2 regions of the Kitasatospora sp. NPDC058243 genome follow, and region 2 is predicted to be linked to the other one. Evidence: riboswitches for the same ligand, from Rfam matches in the RefSeq annotation. Region 2 holds a riboswitch; the other holds the start of a gene.
The links. Region 2 has a riboswitch for guanidine ahead of ACFVX9_RS05960 (MBL fold metallo-hydrolase). Riboswitches for the same ligand answer to the same signal wherever they lie in the genome.
Positions count from the first base shown of each region.

Region 1: linked by a shared signal. The riboswitch ahead of ACFVX9_RS04510 (multidrug efflux SMR transporter) and the one ahead of ACFVX9_RS05960 (MBL fold metallo-hydrolase) in region 2 are both predicted to bind guanidine.

Region 1 is NZ_JBHVWW010000004.1:61,430-71,218, forward strand. It holds gene ACFVX9_RS04495 (2Fe-2S iron-sulfur cluster-binding protein) at 1-359, shown strand, start outside; gene ACFVX9_RS04500 (xanthine dehydrogenase family protein molybdopterin-binding subunit) at 356-2,683, shown strand; tRNA gene ACFVX9_RS04505 (tRNA-Cys) at 2,780-2,851, opposite strand; guanidine-III (ykkC-III) riboswitch at 2,937-3,003, shown strand; gene ACFVX9_RS04510 (multidrug efflux SMR transporter) at 3,047-3,361, shown strand; gene ACFVX9_RS04515 (MFS transporter) at 3,468-4,925, shown strand; gene ACFVX9_RS04520 (hypothetical protein) at 4,929-6,209, opposite strand; gene ACFVX9_RS04525 (class F sortase) at 6,614-7,258, shown strand; gene ACFVX9_RS04530 (alpha/beta hydrolase family protein) at 7,255-8,571, shown strand; gene ACFVX9_RS04535 (phosphatidylglycerol lysyltransferase domain-containing protein) at 8,568-9,789, shown strand, end outside.
Region 2 is NZ_JBHVWW010000005.1:144,957-154,745, reverse strand. It holds gene ACFVX9_RS05980 (amino acid adenylation domain-containing protein) at 1-3,189, shown strand, start outside; gene ACFVX9_RS05975 (MbtH family protein) at 3,182-3,367, shown strand; gene ACFVX9_RS05970 (DHA2 family efflux MFS transporter permease subunit) at 3,364-4,752, shown strand; gene ACFVX9_RS05965 (Uma2 family endonuclease) at 4,800-5,351, shown strand; gene ACFVX9_RS05960 (MBL fold metallo-hydrolase) at 5,376-6,230, opposite strand; guanidine-III (ykkC-III) riboswitch at 6,243-6,310, opposite strand; gene fes (enterochelin esterase) at 6,384-7,499, opposite strand; gene fhuB (Fe(3+)-hydroxamate ABC transporter permease FhuB) at 7,521-9,686, opposite strand.

The DNA.
Region 1 (9,789 bases), on a different contig from region 2:
TGACGCCGGTCCAGGGCATCCCCGCCCAGACCGCCGACGACCAGGTGTACTACCCGCCGCAGGGCTACCCCGAGCAGCCGTACCAGGGCACCCCCGCCCACGGCACCTACGTGCCCGGCGGCTACCCGCAGCAGAACGGCTACGACGCCGGGTACGACGCCCCGGTCTACGAACCCACCCCCGCGCACGGCACGCCGCTGCCCGGGGCCGCCTTCGACGGCACGCCCCCGCACGGCACGCCCTACGTCGCCACGCCCCCGCACGGCGATCCGGCCGGCGGCACCGCCCCGGCCGGCGTCCCGTACGGCGCCACCCCCGCCCACGGCATCCGGCTCCCCGAGGACGACCACGCATCATGACGTCGCCTACCGACATCGGCGCAGCACTCCAGCAGGACGGCGGCGAGGGCGGCGCACCGGAGCCGTTCGGCCTGGGCAGCTCACCGCTGCGCAGCGACGCGCTGCCCAAGGCGCTCGGCATCTACCCGTACGCGGCCGACCTGTGGGCCGAGGGGCTGCTCTGGGGCGCGGTGCTGCGCTCGCCGCACCCGCACGCCCGGATCAGGGGCATCGACACCGCGGCCGCGCTCGCGCTGCCCGGCGTGCACGCCGTGGTCACCGCCGCCGACCTGCCGCCCGGCCCGGACGGAGCCCCGGACGGCGCCCCGGCCGGGCCGATCGTCGCCGACCGGCCGGTGCTGGCCGCGGGCGTGGTGCGCCACCACGGCGAGCCGATCGCCGCGGTGGCCGCCGACCACCCGGACACCGCCCGGCTGGCGGTCGGTCTGATCGCGGTCGACTACGAGCCGCTGGAGGCCGTCACCGACCCCGAGCAGGCCTTCACCGCCCCGTCGCTGCACCCGGACGGCAACCTGTTCCGCCACCTGCCGCTGCGCACCGGGGACCCGGACGCGGCCGGCGAGATCATCATCGAGGGCCTCTACCAGGTCGGCCGTCAGGACCCGGCCCCGCTCGGCGCCGAGGCCGGGCTGGCCGTGCCGCGCCCGGACGGCGGCGTCGAACTTCACCTGTCCTCCACCGACCCGCACGGCGACCGCGACCGCACCGCCGCCTGCCTCGGCCTGGAGCCCGACCGGGTCCGGCTGGTGGTCACCGGCGTGCCCGGGGCCACCACCGACCGCGAGGACCTCTCCTTCCAGGTCACCCTGGCGCTGCTGGCGCTGCGCACCGGCCGCCCGGTGAAGATGACCCTCACCCGCGAGGAGTCCTTCCACACCCACCCCTCGCGCCACCCCGCGCTGCTGCGCTACCGCCACCACGCCGACGCCGAGGGCACCCTGGTGAAGGTCGAGGCGCAGATCCTGCTGGACGGCGGCGCGTACGCGGACGTCTCCGCCGAGGCGCTGGCCGCCGCCACCGCGTTCTCGGTCGGCCCGTACGTCTGCCCGAACGTCTTCGTGGACGCCTGGGCGGTGCGCACCAACAACCCGCCGGCCGGGCGGATGCGCGGCGAGGGCGCGTTGCAGGCCTGCTTCGCCTACGAGTCGCAGCTGGACCAGCTGGCCGCCCGGATCGGCGTGGACCCGGTGGAGATCCGCCGCCGCAACGCGATGGCCACCGGCGACCCGATGCCCACCGGACAGGCCGTCACCTGCCCGGCGCCGGTCGGCGCGCTGCTGGAGGCCGTCGCGGCCGAGCCGCTGCCGGCCCTGCCGGTGGACGACCCGGACGCCGAGTGGCTGCTGCCGGGCGGGCCCGGTGGCGCCGGCGACCCGGCGGCGGTGCGGCGCGGGATCGGCTACGCCGTCGGCATGGTGCACATGCTCGGCGCCGAGGGCGAGGACGAGGTCTCCACCGCCACCGTGCGGGTCAGCGGCGACCACGCCACGGTGATCTGCGCGGCCGTCGACTCCGGACAGGGCTTCGCCACGCTGGCCCGGCAGATCGTGCAGACCGTGCTGGGCGTCAGCGAGGTGTACATCGCGCCGGCCGACAGCGACCAGTCGATCGCCGGTCCCTCCGCCCGCGGCCGGCACACCTGGGTCTCCGGCGGCGCCGTCGAGCGCGCCGCGCTGATGGTCCGCCACCAGCTGCTGCAGCCGATCGCCGCCAACTTCGGGATGTCGGTGGAACTGCTGCAGATCGCCGACGGCAAGATCACCTCGTACGACGGGGTGCTCGGCATGCCGGTCGCCGAGGCGCTGGAGGGCAAGGAGCTCTGGGCGACGGCCCAGTGCCGCCCGCACCCTACCGAGCCGCTGGACGAGTCCGGGCAGGGCGACGCCTTCGTGTCGATCGCGTTCTGCGCGATGCGCGCGGTGGTGGACGTGGACATCGAACTGGGCGCCGTCCGGGTGGTCGAGATGACGGTCGCCCAGGACGTCGGCCGGGCGCTGAACCCGCGGCAGATCGAGGACCGGATCGAGGCGGGCGTGGCCCAGGGCGTCGGCCTGGCGCTGCTGGAGGACCTGCGCACCGAGGGCGGCGTGCTGCTGAACCCCTCGCTCACCGGCTACCGGCTGCCCACTGCGCTGGACACCCCGCAGGTGCGGATCGCCGCCCTGCTGGAGGAGCGGGACGTGGTCGCCACCTTCGGGGCCAAGGCGGTCAGCGCCGCCCCCGCGGTGGTCGCCCCGGCGGCCGTGGCCGCCGCCGTCCGGGCGGCCACCGGTCTGCCGGTCGGCCGGCTGCCGATCCGGCCGGAGGACGCGGTCGCGGTCTGACGGGCGGGGGCGGCGGTTTCGGCCGACCGCCCCGGAAATGGCGGAAACAGGAATTGCCGGTCGACGGAATGTCGACCGGCAATTCCATTTCCGGCGAGGCCATGACGGGAATCGAACCCGTGTACACCGCTTTGCAGACGGTTCCCTAAGCCACTCGGGCACACGGCCAGTGAATTCATAGTGGCGGAATGCGCGGGGGGCCGTCAACGGTGGAATGTAAATTCTGTATGGCGGCTTGTGCTACGGTCGGAACCAGGTGGTCGGTTGCCCGGCCGCCCCGGACGAGCGCGTCGTACCCGGTGACGACAAGACGGCGCAGTTCAGCGGCAATCCGGCCGCTGTGGACTGCGGAGGTAGGCCGTCATGGCATGGCTCGTTCTGATCATCTCGGGTGTCCTGGAGACCGTGTGGGCGGTGGCCCTGGAGTCGTCCAAGGGCTTTTCCCGGCTCACCCCCAGCCTCGTCTTCGGTGTGACCCTGCTGCTGAGCATGGGCGGGCTGGCGTACGCGATGCGCACCATTCCGATCGGCACCGGCTACGCGGTCTGGGTCGGCATCGGCGCGGTCGGCACCGCGCTCTACGGCATGGCCGTCCTGGGGGACGCGGTGACGGCGGCCCGGATCGGCTGCCTGCTGCTCATCGTCTCCGGCGTGGTCGGCCTGAAGGTGCTCCACTGACCGCCGGCTGAGCTTCCCCCTGACCCTGGTCCTAAGCCCTGCGGACTAGCTGATCACCGACTCGGGTCAGGGGTCATGAAGCCAGACGGCCCTTACGATGTTACGTATGACCACTGCCTCCCCCACCTCGGTCGACTCCGCCCCGATACCCTCCGAACCCGACCCCGGTGGCGGGGTCCTCAGTGGCCGCTACCGCGCTCTGACGCTGGGGATCGTGTCGGTGGTCCTGGTGATCGCCTTCGAGGCGACCGCCGTCAACACCGCGATGCCGACCGCGGCCCGCCAGCTGAACGGCATCGGGCTGTACGCCTTCGCCTTCTCCGGCTACTTCACCACCACGCTGTTCGCGCTGGTCGTCTCCGGGCAGTGGTGCGACCGGCGCGGGCCGTTGCAGCCGCTGTTCACCGGCATCGCGGTGTTCGGCGTGGGCCTGGTGGTGGCCGGGACGGCGCCGGGCATGTGGGTGTTCGTGGCCGGGCGGGCGGTCCAGGGCCTGGGCGGCGGGCTGGTGATCGTCGCGCTGTACGTGGTGGTCGGCCGGGCCTACCCGGAGCGGCTGCGGCCGGCGGTGTTCGCGGCCTTCTCCTCGGCCTGGGTGCTGCCCTCGATCATCGGGCCGCTGGTCTCCGGCGCGATCACCCAGCACCTCGGCTGGCGCTGGGTGTTCCTGGCCGTGCCGGTGCTGATCCTGCTGCCGCTGGCCGTGATGGGCCCCGCGCTGACCCGCTCCGAGCGGGAACACCCGGTGGCCAGGGGCGCGGACTTCGACCGCCGGCGCACCCTGCTGGCCGCGATGGCGGCGCTCGGTGCCGGCCTGCTGCAGTACGCGGGCGGGCGGCACGACCTGATCGGGCTGCTCCCCGGGACCGTCGGGGCGGCGCTGCTGGTGCCGGCCGTCCTGGGGCTGTTGCCCGAGCGGACCCTGCGGGCCGGTCGGGGGCTGCCGGCGGTGATCCTGCTGCGCGGACTGGCGGCCGGGGCGTTCCTCGGGGCCGAGGCCTTCGTCCCGCTGATGATGACCACCGAGCGCGGCCTCTCGCCGACGATGTCGGGGCTCACCCTGACCAGCGGCGGGCTCACCTGGGCGCTGGGCTCCTGGCTGCAGGGGCGGCCGGGGGCCGAGCGCTACCGCGAGGCGATGATCCGGGGCGGGTTCGTGCTGACCGCAGTGGCGATCGCGGGCGCCGCGCTGGTGCTGGTCCCGGCGGTGCCGGCCTGGGTGGCGGCGGTGGCCTGGGGAGTCGGCGGCATCGGGATGGGACTGACAGTCGCGAGCGTCAGCGTGCTGATGATGAAGCTCTCCGCGCCGGAGGACGCCGGGGTGAACTCGGCGGCCCTGCAGATGAGCGACGCGCTGGGCAACGTCCTGCTGACGGGCCTGGCGGGGGTGATGTTCGCGGTGCTTGGCGGCGGTTCGCTCGCCGCCGCCCACGAGGGTGCCGGGGCCGCCGGCTCGTCCGGTGCCGCCGGGTCGCCCTTGGCGTTCGCGGTGATCCTGCTGGCCATGGCCGGCGTGGCGCTGCTGGGGGCGCTGCTCTCCGGCCGGGTCCGGACCAGGTCCTGAGGGTCAGCCGCCGGCGGCGGGCACCGGCGGTGCCCCGGGGGTGCCGAGGAAGGCCTCCCAGCCGCCGGTCGGCGCCTGGCCCGGGGCGAGGCCCTGGAGCTTGCGCAGCACCGCCGGGTCCTGGGCGTCCAGCCAGTCCACCAGTTGGCGGAACGAGACCAGCCGGACCTCCGGCTTGTCCGCGATCGTCCGGAGCACGTCCTCGACGGCGTTCATGTAGATGCCGCCGTTCCACTCCTCGAAGTGGTTGCCGATGACGTAGGGCGCCCGGTTGCCGTTGTAGGTGCGGTCGAAGCCCAGCAGGTAGGAGTCGCGGGCCTGGGCCTGGAAGCCCGGGTAGAGCGCCGGGTCGGCCTTGGTGTTGGGGCCGCACTGGTTGTACATGATGTTGTAGTCCATCGACAGCACCTGGAAGGTGTGCCCGGGGAAGGGGATGGACTGCAGCGGGAGGTCCCAGAGCGCGCCGCCCTGGATCTTCTGCGGCCACACCTGGGTGCCGTTGCCGCTGCTGTCGTAGCGCCAGCCGCGCTTGACCGCGGTGGGCAGCAGGTTGCGCTGGCCCTCCAGGCAGGGGGTGCGGCTGCCGATCAGCTCCCTGTGGTAGTCGAAGGGCAGCGCCGGCAGGTCGGTGAAGCCGGTGTTGGTGCGCCAGTTCGTCACGAAGTCCATGGCCTGCTGGATCTCGCTGTCCCACTCCTCCGGGGACCACTTGCCGACGCCGGTGGAGCCGCAGAAGTGGCCGTTGAAGTGGGTGCCGATCTCGTGGCCCTCCAGCCAGGCCGCGTGCACGTTCTCCAGGGTGTCGTGGATGTGCTGGTCGGTGAGGTAGCCGATCTCGGAGGCGCCGACCTTGTGCTGCGGGGGGCGGTAGAGGTCCTTCTTGGACTCGGGCAGCAGGTAGAGACCGCTGAGGAAGAAGGTCATCGAGGCGTTGTGCTCCTGCGCCAGCCGGCGGAAGCGGGCGAACAGGCCGTTGTCGAGTTCGCCGGCGCCGTCCCAGGAGAAGACCACGAACTGCGGCGGCCTCTCGCCGGCCTTGAGCCGCTCGGGGGTGGGCTGGTGGGGCTGGGCCCCGGTGTCGGAGGTGGAGCCGTCGCCGATCAGGACGGCCTGCGGCTCGGCGGTGTCCGTGGGGCCGGCACTCTGGTCGACGGCCGCGCCGGTGGGGGGGACGGCCGAGCCGATCATCGGCTTGTCGGCGCTGTTGCTTCCACAGCCGGTCGCCAGGGTGGCGGCGGAGGCCGCACCGGCGGCCAGCAGGGTGCGGCGGGAGAGAGCGGCCATGGTCACTCCGTTCATGAGGCGTTCGGCAGGCGTACAGGCGTGCGGAAATCCGGTCGGACAAGTGGGGTGATAGAACCCGTGACCGGGTCAGCATGCCAGCTGGGCCCGATCGGTCGACGAGGCGCCACCCGCGGTCGTCATCGATCGCCCGATTGACGCAACCGGACAGGCCCCCCGCGCCGTCGAAGCTCGTACCGAGGCGTTCCGGTGGCGCCGTCACCTGGGAAACGGCCGTCGCGTTCCGTCACCGGGTGCCCACTGGGCGCACGGATTCGGGCGATTGCCCTGCCGAACGGGGGGTGTCATTACGCCCATCGTGTGGACGTGCTTTAAGGTCCGATCCGATTGAATTGTTTCCCAGGAAACTCCCAGGATCGGGAATCCGTCGGTAGAGGGGAGCGCCCGTGGGCGTCCAGCAGAGCAGGAGCCCGTGGCCGGGCACCCTGGCGGCCGGTGCCGCGCTGGTACTCGGCGCCTGGCTGCTGCACGACGGCGGGCAGGGCGCGCTGCCGCCCGCCCCCGGCAGCACGCAGACGCTGTCCGGCTTCGCCCCGGTCTCCGTCGCCCCGCCACTGGGCCCGTCCGACCCCACCCGCATCCGCATCCCGGCCGTCCGGCTGGACGCCCCGGTCACCGCGCTCGGCCTCGACCCCGACGGCCACCTCCAGGCCCCGCCCGAGGCGGACCGCAACCTGGCGGGCTGGTACCGCGGCGGGGCCAGCCCCGGGCAGCGCGGCACCGCCATCCTGGCCGGGCACGTCGACAACAAGGCCGGCCCGGCCGTCTTCTACAACCTGGGGGCGCTCCGGCGCGGAGACCGGATCGAGATCGCCCGCGCGGACGGCGCCGTCGCCGTCTACCAGCTGTACGCCATCGAAGTGCACGACCGAAAGGACTTCCCGGACGACCGGGTCTACCGCCAGGCCGCCGACGCTCAGCTGCGGGTCATCACCTGCGGCGGCGCGTACAGCGCCGAGCACGGCTACGAGGGCAACGTCGTCGCCTACGGCTTCCTGGCCGACACCACCCGGCCGGGCAAAGCCGCATGACCACGCTGACCCTCGCCACCCGCTGGAACCCGATCGACTGGCCGCTCACCCACGGCCCGATCCCGTACGCCGTGCTCGCCGCGGGCTGGGGGTCGCTGGTCCTGCTCGCGTTCTCCCGCCACGAACGCTGGCGGGCCCCGCGCCTCTTCGGCGCCCTGATGCTGGCCGGAACGCTCACCGCCCTGGTGAAGCTCGGCGTCGACGGCTGGTGGCACCCCTTCCCGGAGGGCACACCGGACTTCGTCCTGCGCTGGATAGCCGTCGCGCTGTTCGCGATATCCCTGGTCTGCTTCCGCGCGCCGCTGCTCGCCGTCCGCCGGCGGCTGCTGGCGACCGGAGCCGCCGTCCTGGTGCTGCTGATGGCCGCCTCGCAGGTCAACCGGGGCTTCGACCAGTACCCGACCGCCCGGGCCATGCTGGTGCCCGAGATCCAGGCGCTGACCACGGGCAAGGTGGCCAGCACCGTCGCCGCCTCGCCCGGCAAGCCCGTCGAGGAGCTCTGGCACGCGCCGCCCGGCCTGCCCGCGAAGGGCACCCTCTCCACCGTGACCATCCCCGGGGCCAAGTCCGGCTTCACGGCCCGCGACGGGTACGTCTACCTGCCGCCCGCCTACCAGGCCAACCCCCGGCCGCTGCTGCCCGTCGTGGTGCTGCTGCCCGGCCAGCCCGGCGCCCCGGTGGACTGGATCACCTCCGGGGCCATCCAGGAGACCCTGGACGCCTTCGCCGCCGACCACCAGGGCCTGGCCCCGATCGTGGTGGTCGCCGACCCCACCGGCAGCCCGTTCACCAACACGCTCTGCATGGACTCCCGGATCGCCAAGGCGCACACCTACCTGGCCACCGACGTCCCGGACTGGATCCACCACAACCTGCAGACCGCCACCGGCCGGGGCGCCTTCGCCATCGGCGGGCTCTCGCTCGGCGGCACCTGCTCGCTCCAGCTGGCCGTCAACGCGCCCGGGGTCTACGGCACCTTCCTGGACATCTCCGGCCAGGACGAGCCGACCCTGGGCGACCGCGGCGAGACCGTCGACAAGGCCTTCGGCGGTGACGAGGCCGCGTTCGACGCCGTCGACCCGGTGCACGTCATGGCCCGGCAGAAGTTCCCCGACACCGCAGGCATGTTCGTGGTCGGCGCCAACGACCCGGACTTCCGACCCATGCAGGAGAAGGCCTATGCGGCGGCACAGGCGGCCGGAATGAAGGTCGGCTACCAGACCATCCCCGGCTGGCACAGCTGGGTGGTGTTCCGCCAGGCCTTCGAACAGAATCTGACCTGGCTCTCCCAGCAGACCGGACTGATCCGGTGATCCGGCTCCCCGCGGCCCCCGCGCCGGCCAAGGAGCAGGAGTGGCCGTCGGACCGCGCGCCGGTCGCCGGAACGCCGGAGCCGCGCCCGCAGCGGGCCTGGCGAGCCACCCGGACGTTCGGCGTGTGGCTGCGCTCGGCGCCGCTCACCCTGGTGCTGCTGGCCGGGCTCTGGGCGCTCGGCGCGGCCACCGGCAGCCTGGCCCACGGGCCGTCCGAGCGGCTGCTCGACCGGATCGGCGTCGGCGTGCCCACGCTCGCCGAGGGCCACTGGTGGACGCCGTTCACCTCGCTGTTCTGGTGCTCCGGCCTGGGCTCGTACGTGTTCACCAGCCTGCTGCTGGTCCTGGTCGGCCCGGCCGCCGAGCACCGGCTCGGGTGGCTGCGCACGCTCGCGGTACTGGTCGGCGGGCAGCTGGCGGGCACCCTGCTCGGCACCGGGCTGATCGCGGTCGGCTCCCGGGTCGGCGAGCAGTGGACCGTCTCGGTGGCCGACCAGACCTCGGTCGGCCCCGGCGTCGGCCTGTTCGCGCTGGCCGGGGTGCTCGGCTACCGGCTCACCGTGCTCTGGCGCCGCCGGCTGCACCTGCTGGTGCTGCTCGCCCCGCTGGTCATGACGCTCTACGTGGGCCACCTGCAGAGCGTCCAGCGGTGCGCCGCCGCGTTCGTCGGGCTGGGCGCCGGCGCGCTGCTCGCCCGGGGCGGGCTGCACCTGCGCACCCACCGCTCCTCGCACTCCGAGACCCGGGTGCTGGTGGCGCTCTGCCTGGTCGCCGCCGCCCTCGGGCCGCTGATCGCCTCGCTGTACGACAACGCCAGCGGGCCGTTCAACACCTTCTCCGAGCTGTACTTCTCGCACCGGCTCAGCCCGGAGGAGGTGGCCGACTTCTGCGCGCTGTCGGCGCACGACTGCGCCCGCGCGCACGCCGTCGAGCGGATCTTCGACACCCCGGGCCGGCTGATGGCCGCGCTGTTCCCGGCGCTGCTGCTGGTCCTGGCCGAGGGGCTGCGCCGGGGGCTGCGGCTCGCCTGGCGGATCACCGTCGCCACCGAGCTGCTCTGGGCGGCGCTGCTGGGCTGGCTGTACCTCGACTCCGGCCCGGTCAGCGGCGACGTGGTCCAGTACTTCGTCGAGGCGCTGCTGCTGCCGCTGCTCACCCTGGGCCTGCTGCTGGCCACCCGGCAGCGCTTCCGGCTGCGGCTGGCCGGCCGGGCGGTGC
Region 2 (9,789 bases):
ACCTCGGGCGATCCGACCTTCCGCGAGCTGCTCGGCAAGGTCCGCAGCACCGTCCTCGCCGCCCACGAGCACGCCGACCTGCCCTTCGACCGCCTGGTCGAGGAGCTCAACCCGCCGCGCTCCCTCGCCCGCCACCCGCTGTTCCAGGTGATGCTCGCCTGGCAGAGCCGGCCCGACGAGCCCCACCCGCTGGGCGGCGGCCTCACCGCCCGGATCGCCGCCGTCCCCAGCGGCACCGCCAAGTTCGACCTCACCCTCAACGCGGGCGAGCTCCCCGGCGGCGGCATCGGCGGCTTCCTGGAGTACCGCACCGACCTCTTCGACGCCGCCACCGTCGAAGGGCTCGCCACCCGCCTCGCCCGGCTGCTCACCGCCGCCGCCACCGCGCCCGACACCGCGATCGGCCGGCTCCCGCTGATCGGCGAGGAGGAGCGGCTGCGCGCCCTCGTCGAGTGGAACGGCACCCCGCACACCCCGGCCCCGCACACCTCGGACACCTCGGCCCCGCACACCTCGGCCCCGCACACCCCGGCCCCGGACACCACCCTGGCCGAGCTGTTCGAGGCCGCGGCCGCCGCCAACCCGCAGGCCGTCGCCGTCAGTTGCGGTGACGAGCAGCTCGACTACACCGAACTCGCCGCCCGCGCCGACCGCCTGGCCCGGCTGCTGGCCGCCAACGGCATCGGCCCCGGCACCATCGTCGCCCTCGCCCTGCCGCGCTCGCTCGAACTCGTCGTCGCCCTCCTCGCGGTGGCCAAGTCCGGCGCCGCCTACCTGCCGCTCGACCCCGACTACCCGGCCGACCGCCTCGCCTACATGCTGGCCGACGCCGCCCCCGCCGCCCTGCTCACCGACCGCGCCACCGCACCCCGGCTGCCCGCTCACCAGGTGCCCCAACTGCTCGTCGACGGACCGGAGTCGGACGCCCACCCGGCCACCCCGCTGGCCCAGCACGAGCGCACCCGCCCGCTGCGCGCCGAGGACACCGCCTACGTCATCTACACCTCCGGCTCCACCGGCCGGCCCAAGGGCGTGCCCGTCACCCACCACAACGTGGTCCGGCTGTTCAGCTCCACCGACCACTGGTTCGGCTTCGGCGCGGACGACGTCTGGACCCTCTTCCACTCCTACGCCTTCGACTTCTCCGTCTGGGAGCTGTGGGGGGCCCTGCTGCACGGCGGCCGCCTGGTCGTCGTCCCGCACCTGGTCAGCCGCGACCCGGCGGCCTTCCTCGACCTGCTCGCCCGCGAACGCGTCACCGTGCTCAACCAGACCCCGTCCGCCTTCTACCAGCTCAGCGCCGCCGACCGGGACCGCCCCGGCGCCGAACTCGCCCTGCGCTACGTGGTGTTCGGCGGCGAGGCGCTCGAACTGGCCCGGCTCGACGACTGGTACGCCCGCCACCCGGAGGACGCGCCCACCCTGGTCAACATGTACGGCATCACCGAGACCACCGTGCACGTCTCCTACATCGCCCTCGACCGGGCCACCGCCGCCGCCGGGAGCAGCAGCACCATCGGCGTCAACATCCCCGACCTGCGGGTCTACGTCCTGGACCAGCACCTCCAGCCCGTCCCGCCCGGCGTCACCGGCGAGATGTACGTCGCCGGGGCCGGCCTGGCCCGCGGCTACCTCGGCCGCCCCGACCTCACCGCCGGGCGCTTCGTCGCCGACCCGTACGCCGAACTGTTCGGCGAACGCGGCACCCGGATGTACCGCTCCGGCGACCTCGCCCGCCGCCGCGCCGACGGCGTCCTGGAGTACTTCGGCCGCGCCGACCAGCAGGTGAAGCTGCGCGGCTTCCGGATCGAACTCGGCGAGATCGAGGCCGTGCTGGCCGCCCACCCGGGCGTCGCCGACGCCGCCGTGGTCGTCCGCGAGGACGCCCCGGGCGACAAGCGCCTGGTCGGCTACGCGGTCACCACGGCGAGCCCCGAGGAGTCGCACGCCGTCGCCGCCGTCGCCGCCGTCGCGGCCGTCACCCCCGAGAACCTGCGCGCCCACGCCGCCGCCGAACTGCCCGCCCACATGGTGCCCTCCGCCGTCGTCCTGCTCGACCGGCTGCCGCTCACCGCCAACGGCAAGCTCGACCGCCGCGCCCTGCCCGCCCCCGACGCACCCGCCACCGGCGCCGGACGCCCGCCGCGCACCCCGCGCGAACAGCAGCTGTGCGAACTCTTCGCCGAGGTGCTGGGCGTCGCGGCGGTCGGCGTCGACGACGACTTCTTCGCCCTCGGCGGCCACTCGCTGCTGGTCGTCCGCCTCGCCGGGCGGATCCGCGAACTGCTCGGCCTGGACGTCGGCATCGGCACCCTGTTCCAGTCGCCCACCGTCGCCGCCCTCGACACGGCCCTGGCGGCCGGCTCGCAGAGCGCCGACGCGCTGGACGTCCTGCTCCCGCTGCGCCCCGCCGCGCCCGGACGCCGTACCCCGCTGTTCGCCGTCCACCCCGCCGGCGGCCTCAGCTGGTGCTACACCGGCCTGATCCGCCACCTGCCCGCCGACCAGCCGATCTACGGCCTCCAGGCCCAGGGCGTCGGCGCCGCCACGGCGGCCCGGCCCCTGCCGCAGACCCTGGACGAACTGGCCGCGCACTACGTCGACCGGCTGCGCGAGGCCCAGCCCGAGGGACCGTACCGGCTGCTCGGCTGGTCCACCGGCGGGATCATCGCGCACGCCGTCGCCGTCCGGCTCCAGGACCTCGGCCACGCCGTCGAACTGCTCGCGATCCTGGACGCCTACCCCGCCGAGGGCTTCCGCGACCTGCCCGTCCCCGACCAGGCCGAGGCGCTGGAGGCGCTGCTCACCATGGGCGGCTACGGCCCCGAGGACCTCGCCGGGCGGCCGCTCGAACTCGCTGCCGTCACCGAGCTGCTGCGCCGCGAGGGCAGTCCGCTCGCCGGGCTCGACGACGCCACCGTGGCCGCCCTCAACCGGATCTACCTCAACACCAACCACCTCGTCCGGGGCCACGACCACCGCCCCTTCGACGGCGACGTGCTGTTCTTCCGCGCCACCGTCGACACCATCGACGAGACCCTGGTGCCCGAACTCTGGATCCCGTACGTGTCCGGCCGCATCGACAACACCGACGTCGCCTGCTCGCACAAGGACATGACCCTGCCCGCCCCGATCGCGCACATCGCCCGCGTGATCACCGACCACCTGGAGAAGTCCTCCGATGAGTGACGCCCCCGCCAACCCCTTCGACGGTGACGGCGAGTTCCTCGCCCTCGTCAACGACCAGGGCCAGCACTCGCTCTGGCCGGCCTTCGCCGCCGTCCCGGCCGGCTGGAACGTCTCCCACGGCCCGTGCGAGCGCGCCGACGCCGTGCAGTGGATCACCGCCCACTGGACCGACCTGTGACCCCTCCGGCCGTCGAGGCCGCCCCGGCGCGCCCCTTGCTCGCGGGGCGCGCCGCGGTGGTCGTGGTCTACACCGCCGCGATGTGCATGAACGGCCTGGACTCGACCATCGTCAACCCCGCGCTGTTCACCATCGCCGAGGACTTCGGGCGGCCCGTCTCGGCCGCCAACGCCGTCGAGACGGCCTTCCTGGTCGGCCTCGCCGTCGGCCTGCCGGTGGCGGGCTGGCTCGGCGACCGGTTCGGCGTGAAACGGGTCTTCCTCGGCTCCCTGGCCGCGTTCACCCTCGCCTCCGCCCTGTGCGCCGCCGCGCCCGGCCTCGGCTCGCTCGCCGCCGCGCGGGCCGTCCAGGGCGTGGCCGGCGGGCTGCTCACCCCCGTCGGGATGACCCTGCTGTTCCGGGCCTTCGCTCCGCACGAGCGGGCCGGCCTGGGCCGGATCCTGATCGTCCCGACCGCCCTGATGCCCGCCCTCGGCCCGCCGCTCGGCGGCCTCCTGACCGAACACCTCTCCTGGCACTGGCTGTTCCTGGTCAACGTGCCGATCGGGGTCGCGGCCGTCGTGACCGGGCTCATCGGCCTGCGCGCGGCGGACGAGCCCCCGGCCGGCCGCTTCGACACCACCGGCTTCCTGCTCGCCACCCCCGGCCTCGGACTGCTCACCTACGCGCTCGGCTTCGGCCCGGCGCACGGCTGGTCCTCGCCCGGAGTGGCGCTCAGCGGCGTGGCCGGTCTCCTCCTGCTCGTCATCGCCGTCCGACACCAACTCCGCGCCGCCGAACCACTGGTGGACCTGCGGCAGCTCGCCGACCGCACCTTCGGCACCGCCACCTGGCTGGCGCTGCTCACCTCGGCCGGCCTGATGGGCGCCCTGTTCGTCCTCCCGCTGCTCTACCAGGCCGCCCTCGGGGCCTCGGCCCTCGACGCGGGGCTGAGCGTCTTCCCCGAGGCGATCGGCCTGATGGCCGCCTCCCAGGTGGTCGACCGCCTGCTGCCCCGGTTCGGCCCCCGCCGCCTCGCGCTGCCCGCGCTGCTGCTCGCCGCCCTCGTCCTGGCCGCCCTCGGCTTCGCCGAGAACCCCTGGGCCGTACGGGCGTTGATGTTCGCGGTCGGGCTCGTCCTGGGCACCGCCGTGCTCACCGTCCAGATCGCCGGCTTCGCCGACGTCCCCGGGCCCGCGATGGGCCGGGCCATGGGCCTGTTCACCATCGTCCGCACCCTCGGCGGCGCCCTCGGCATCGCCGCCACCGCCGCCCTCATCGGCGCCCTGGACACCGACGGCGGCTCACCCGGCCCCTACCGCCTCGCCCTCCTGCTCACCGCCGCCCTGGTCGCCGCCGGCACCCTCCTCGCCACCCGCCTCCCCCGGGAGGCGCCGGCACCCTGAATCGGCTCCGGCTGCCGTACGGTGGCCGGAGCACTGGAGGAGAGTCCATGAACCCCGAGCGCTACCGTCTTCTCGAAGAGGCCCGGCGCAGTCTCCCGGACGGCTACAAGGTGGAGTTGTCCGGCGACATCATCGTCATGCAGGCGTCACCGTCGTCGGTCCACCAGCTGAACCTCGCGCTGGTCCAACGCCAGTTCGAGGCGCACTGCCCTCCCGGCTACTTCCCCACCGGGAACAGTGATCTCTCCTCACCCGAGGTCGGCTCCGTGCGCAATCCCGACCTCACGTACCTGCCCGAGGACGTCATCGACCTGGCCGGCCACGACATCCCCGCCGAGCTGGCCCTGATCGCGGTCGAGATCGTCTCCCCGTCCAATCCCGAGAACGACTGGACGGGGAAGGTCCGCGACTACCCGCGCATGGGCTTCCCGCTCTATCTGATCGTGGACCCGCGGCAGCGGACGGCCACGCTGTTCTCCGAGCCGAACCACGACCGGTACCACACGAGGACCGAGCGGGAGTTCGGCGGGACGATCAGCGTTCCCGATCCGTTCGGCTTCGAACTGGACCTCGCGCGGCTCGTCCCGTACAAGGACTGATCGCCGAGCGCCTGACCGATGGGCTCAGGCGCTCGGCCAGAGGATCAGGTCGGGCAGGGCGTGCCGGCGCGGCCGGTCGCCGAGGTCGGCGAGTGCGGTGCGGATGGCCCGGAGGTGTCCGACGGTCAGTTCCAGGGGCGGCTCGTCGGGCTGGTGGGTCGTGCGGATGGGGTAGTCGACGCCGGGGGTGCGGGTCATCTCGATGTGGCAGCCGAGCAGATGCGTCACGGGGCGGCGTTCGGCGAAGTCGATCAGCCGGTCGACGGTGCGGGTGAAGGCCGGCCAGTCGTCGATGTAGAGGCGGCCCGGGTAGACGGTGTCGCCGGTGAGCAGCAGGCCCGTCCACGGGTCGTAGTAGGTGACGGCCGCCGGGTGGTGGCCCGGGGTGGCCAGGCATTCGAGCACCCGGCCGCCGCCGAGGTCCACCTGCGCGACGGCGTCCGGGTCCTGGTCGAAGCCGAAGTACGGCCAGGCCGTGGTCGGGTCGGCGCCGACCAGGGTCGTCGCGTGCCGGTCGGCGAACTGCCCGTCGCCCGCGACGTGGTCGCCGTGCGGGTGGGTGTGCAGGACGAGCAGCCCGTAGCCGTCGCGGGGGTTGTCGGCGAGCCACCGGTCGATGAGCCCGTCGACCACGGTGCGCAGCGGGAAGTGCGCGGCGGAGGCGGTGGCCCCGGTGTCGATCAGGACGGCCCGCTCGCCCCCGAACAGCAGGAACAGGAACGGCGCCTCGTAGTTGACCGCCTTGTTCTGCCGCAGGATGACGGTGTGCTCGTCGTACGCGTGGACCTGGATGTCCGGGTCCGTGTTGTGCTTCGCGGACGGGGATCCGTGGATCCACCGCACATCGAGCGGACGGGCGATCGGGGCACCGGCGGCCATGACGTCTCCCTGGGTGCGTCGTCTTGGCGGGCCGGGTACGGCGCACATCTCGTCCGGGGCGGTCGCCGGCGCGCCGCCACCGGGACGCTAGCACGCCCCCGTCGCCGCGCGCCGGTCCGCCGATTCGTCGATTCGCCGATTTGCCGGGAACCGTCAGGCACGCCCCAGCAGGTGCGCCAGCCCGTCCGCCAGCCCGCCGCGCCAACAGGCGTAGTCGTGGCCGCCGTTGAACTCGCGGTACGCGAGGTCGTAGCCGCGGGCGGTGAGGACGTCGCGCAGGTGGCGGTTCTGCGGGAGCAGCATCCACTCCTGGAGGCCGACCTCGACGTAGAACCGGGCCTCCCGCCTTTGCTCGCGGGCGAATTGGCGGGTCAGCCACTCACTGCCCTCGTCGAACTCCGTCTCGTCCGGCCACCAGAAGGAACCGGACTGGCAGAGCGCGCCGCCGAAGCGGTCGGGGCGTCGGAACGCGGCGAAGGCGGCGGTGAGGCCGCCCGCGCTCTGGCCGGCGATGACGGTGCCGGCCGGGTCGGTGGTGGTGCCGAACTCGGCTGCCGCCCAGGGGAGGAGGCGGTCGGCGAGGAGGTCGACGAAGGCCGGGTTGCAGCTGAGGTCGTCGGGGCGGCAGGGGCCCATGGTGTGGACGAGCAGGGCGACGGTGGGCGGGATGGCGCCGTCCGCCGCGAGGTTGTCGAGGGTGTCGCCGACCGACAGCACCTCGCCCCACATCTCGCCGTCCAGCAGCACGGCCACCGCGAACGGCCCGCCACCGGCGGACGCTCCGCCACCGGCGGGGAGGTGGACGTCCACCCGCCGCCCGGCCACCTCGTGGGCCACCGTCCGCCCGCGCGGCACGCCGTCGCGCCGCCGGGCGTACGGCTGGGCGGGGGCGTCGGGCAGGCTGAGCACGGACGACGGGTGGCGCCCGTCGCGGGCGGGCAGCCGGGGGGCGGCGTCGTGCGGGTCGGGGCGGGCGTGGTCGAGGACGCGCAGCCAGTCCGCCCGGGTGGTGCCGGGGGCGTCCCCCCGGAACGGGTACAGCTGGTAGGACGCCCGGTGGTCGGCGCGCAGCCGGTAGGTGATCGACCAGCGGCCGTCGTCGCGGCGGGTCATCAGGTGCGGGGCGAGGTCGCCGGCGTGCCGGTCCTTGTCGGTGACGGTGTGCAGGAGGGCGAGCACGCCGTCGCACGACGCGTCCTCGTGCACGAAGGTGACCAGGCGGTAGGCGGGGTCGGCCGGATCGGGCGCGACGAGGGGAAGGGTTTCCATCTGCGGGACTCCTCGGGGAGGTTAGGCGGGGGTGCCCTTGCGGCCGAGCAGCACCCAGAGCAGGAAGGGGCCGCCGAGGACGGTGGTGACGATGCCGACGGGGATCTCCACCCCGCCGATCAGCACCCGCCCCACGGTGTCGGCGAGCACGACGAGGACGGCGCCGGTCAGTGCCGAGCCGAGGACCGGTACGCGCGCCGGCCCGGCCAGCCGCCCGGCGATCACGGGCGCGGCCAGCGCGACGAAGCCGACCGGCCCGCACACGCCGACGGCCAGTCCGGCCAGCGCGACGGCCAGCAGCAGGCAGCCGAGCCGGACCCGGCCCGGGTCGACGCCCAGCGAGGCGGCCACGTTGTCGTCGAAGCGCAGCACCGCCAGCCGCCGGGCCGCCGCCAGCGCGAGCGGCACGAGCACGGCCAGCCCGATCAGGACCGGGGTGGCGACGGCGTAGTCCCGCCCGTTGAGGCTGCCGGAGGTCCAGACGTACAGCGAGCCGGCCGAGTTGAGCGAGCGGCGGGCGAGCGCGACCTGGATGACGGCCGAGGCGAGCGCGGACATCGCGAGGCCGACGACCAGCACCCGGTAGCCCTGCGCGCCGAGCCCGCCGGAGACCAGGGTGACGACCAGGACGGCGGCCAGCGCGCCGAGCGGGCCGGCCCACCAGGCGCCGAAGGTGCCGGAGACGGTGGCGGAGATCAGGACGGCGGCGGTGGCGCCGTCGTTGACGCCGAGCAGTTCGGGGGTGGCGAGGCGGTTGCGGGCGAGGGTCTGGGTGAGGCAGCCGGCCAGGCCGAGGGCGGCGCCGGCGGCGAGCCCGGCGACGATCCGGCCGAGCCGGAACTTCTGCACCAGCAGCACGTCCAGCCGGTCGCCGTAGCCGAACACGGCCTGGAGGGTGCGGCCGAGGCCGAGTTCGCTCTGCCCGGCGTGGGCGGACACGACGACGACGGCGAGCAGCGCCGCGGCCAGGGCGAGCGAGGCGAGCAGCGCCCGGCGGGGGAGCAGCAGCGACCAGGCGCCGCGCCGCAGCACCAGGTCGGGTTTGGGCGCGGGCGGCTCGGACCGCCGGACGGGGGCGGGCTCGGCCGGATCGGCCATGCCGAGCGCGGCGGTCCGGCGGGAGCGGACGATCGCGATCAGCGCGGGGGCGCCGACCAGGGAGACGATCACCGACACCGGCGCCTCGAACGGGCGGGCCACCACCCGGGCCAGCACATCGGCCCCGGTGAGCACGGCGGCGCCGAACAGCCCTGCGAGCACGGTGAGTTGCCCGACCCTGGGGCCGGCGACGGCCCGCCCCAGGAACCCGGCGAGCAGGCCGAGGAAGGAGATCGGGCCGGCCAGCGCGACGGCCGAGGCGGTCAGCAGGGTGACGGCGAAGGCGACCGCGGCCCGGGTGGCGCCGGGGCGGTGGCCGAGGCCGCGGGCGAGGTCGTCGCCGAGCGCGAGCGCGGTGAGCGGCCGGGTGGCGAGCAGGGCGAGCAGGAAGCCCACGCCGAGCACCGGGGCGAGCTGGCGCAGCGTCGTCCAGCCCTCCACCCCGGCCAGCGAGCCCAGCACCCACACCCGGTACCGGTCGTACGCCTCGGGCGAGTTGACGATCAGCACGCCGGTGAGCCCGCCGAAGGTGGCGCCGACCGCCGAGCCGCCGAGCACCAGCCGCATCGGCGACCCGCCCCGGGCGCCCGCGATGAGCAGCACCAGCGTGCTGGCGAGCACGGCGCCGCCGAAGGCGAAGGCCAGGTACCCGTACGAGGTCTGGATGCCGAGTACGGCGATGCCGAGCACGACCCCCAGGGAGGCGCCGGCGTTGACGCCGAGCAGTCCGGTCTCGGCGAGCGGGTTGCGGGTGACGGACTGCAGTTGCGCCCCGGCGACCCCGAGTGCGGCGCCGACCAGCAGGGCGGTGGCCGTGCGGGGCAGGCGCAGGTCGCCGACGACGAGGGCGAGCCGGCTGTCCGCGCGGGCGCCGTGGCGGTTCAGCAGGTAGTCCAGCACCCGCCCGGGGCCGACCTCCCCGGCGCCGACGGACAGTGAGAGCGCGGCGAGGGCGAGCAGGACCGCGACCGCGCCGAGGGTGATCGGCCAGGCGGCGCGGCGGCCGTCCCCGCGCGGTGGTGGCGGTGGCGGCGGGGCGTCCGGCTCGGTGCGGGACTCCCCGGGGGCGCCCACTTGCGACAATGTCATAAGGTAAGGCTAACCTAATGAGCGCATCGTCCTGTGGGCACCGCCACCGTGCCGGGTCACCCGGACGCCGCCCAACCCCCGTACCACCGCTGCCCGGAGGCAC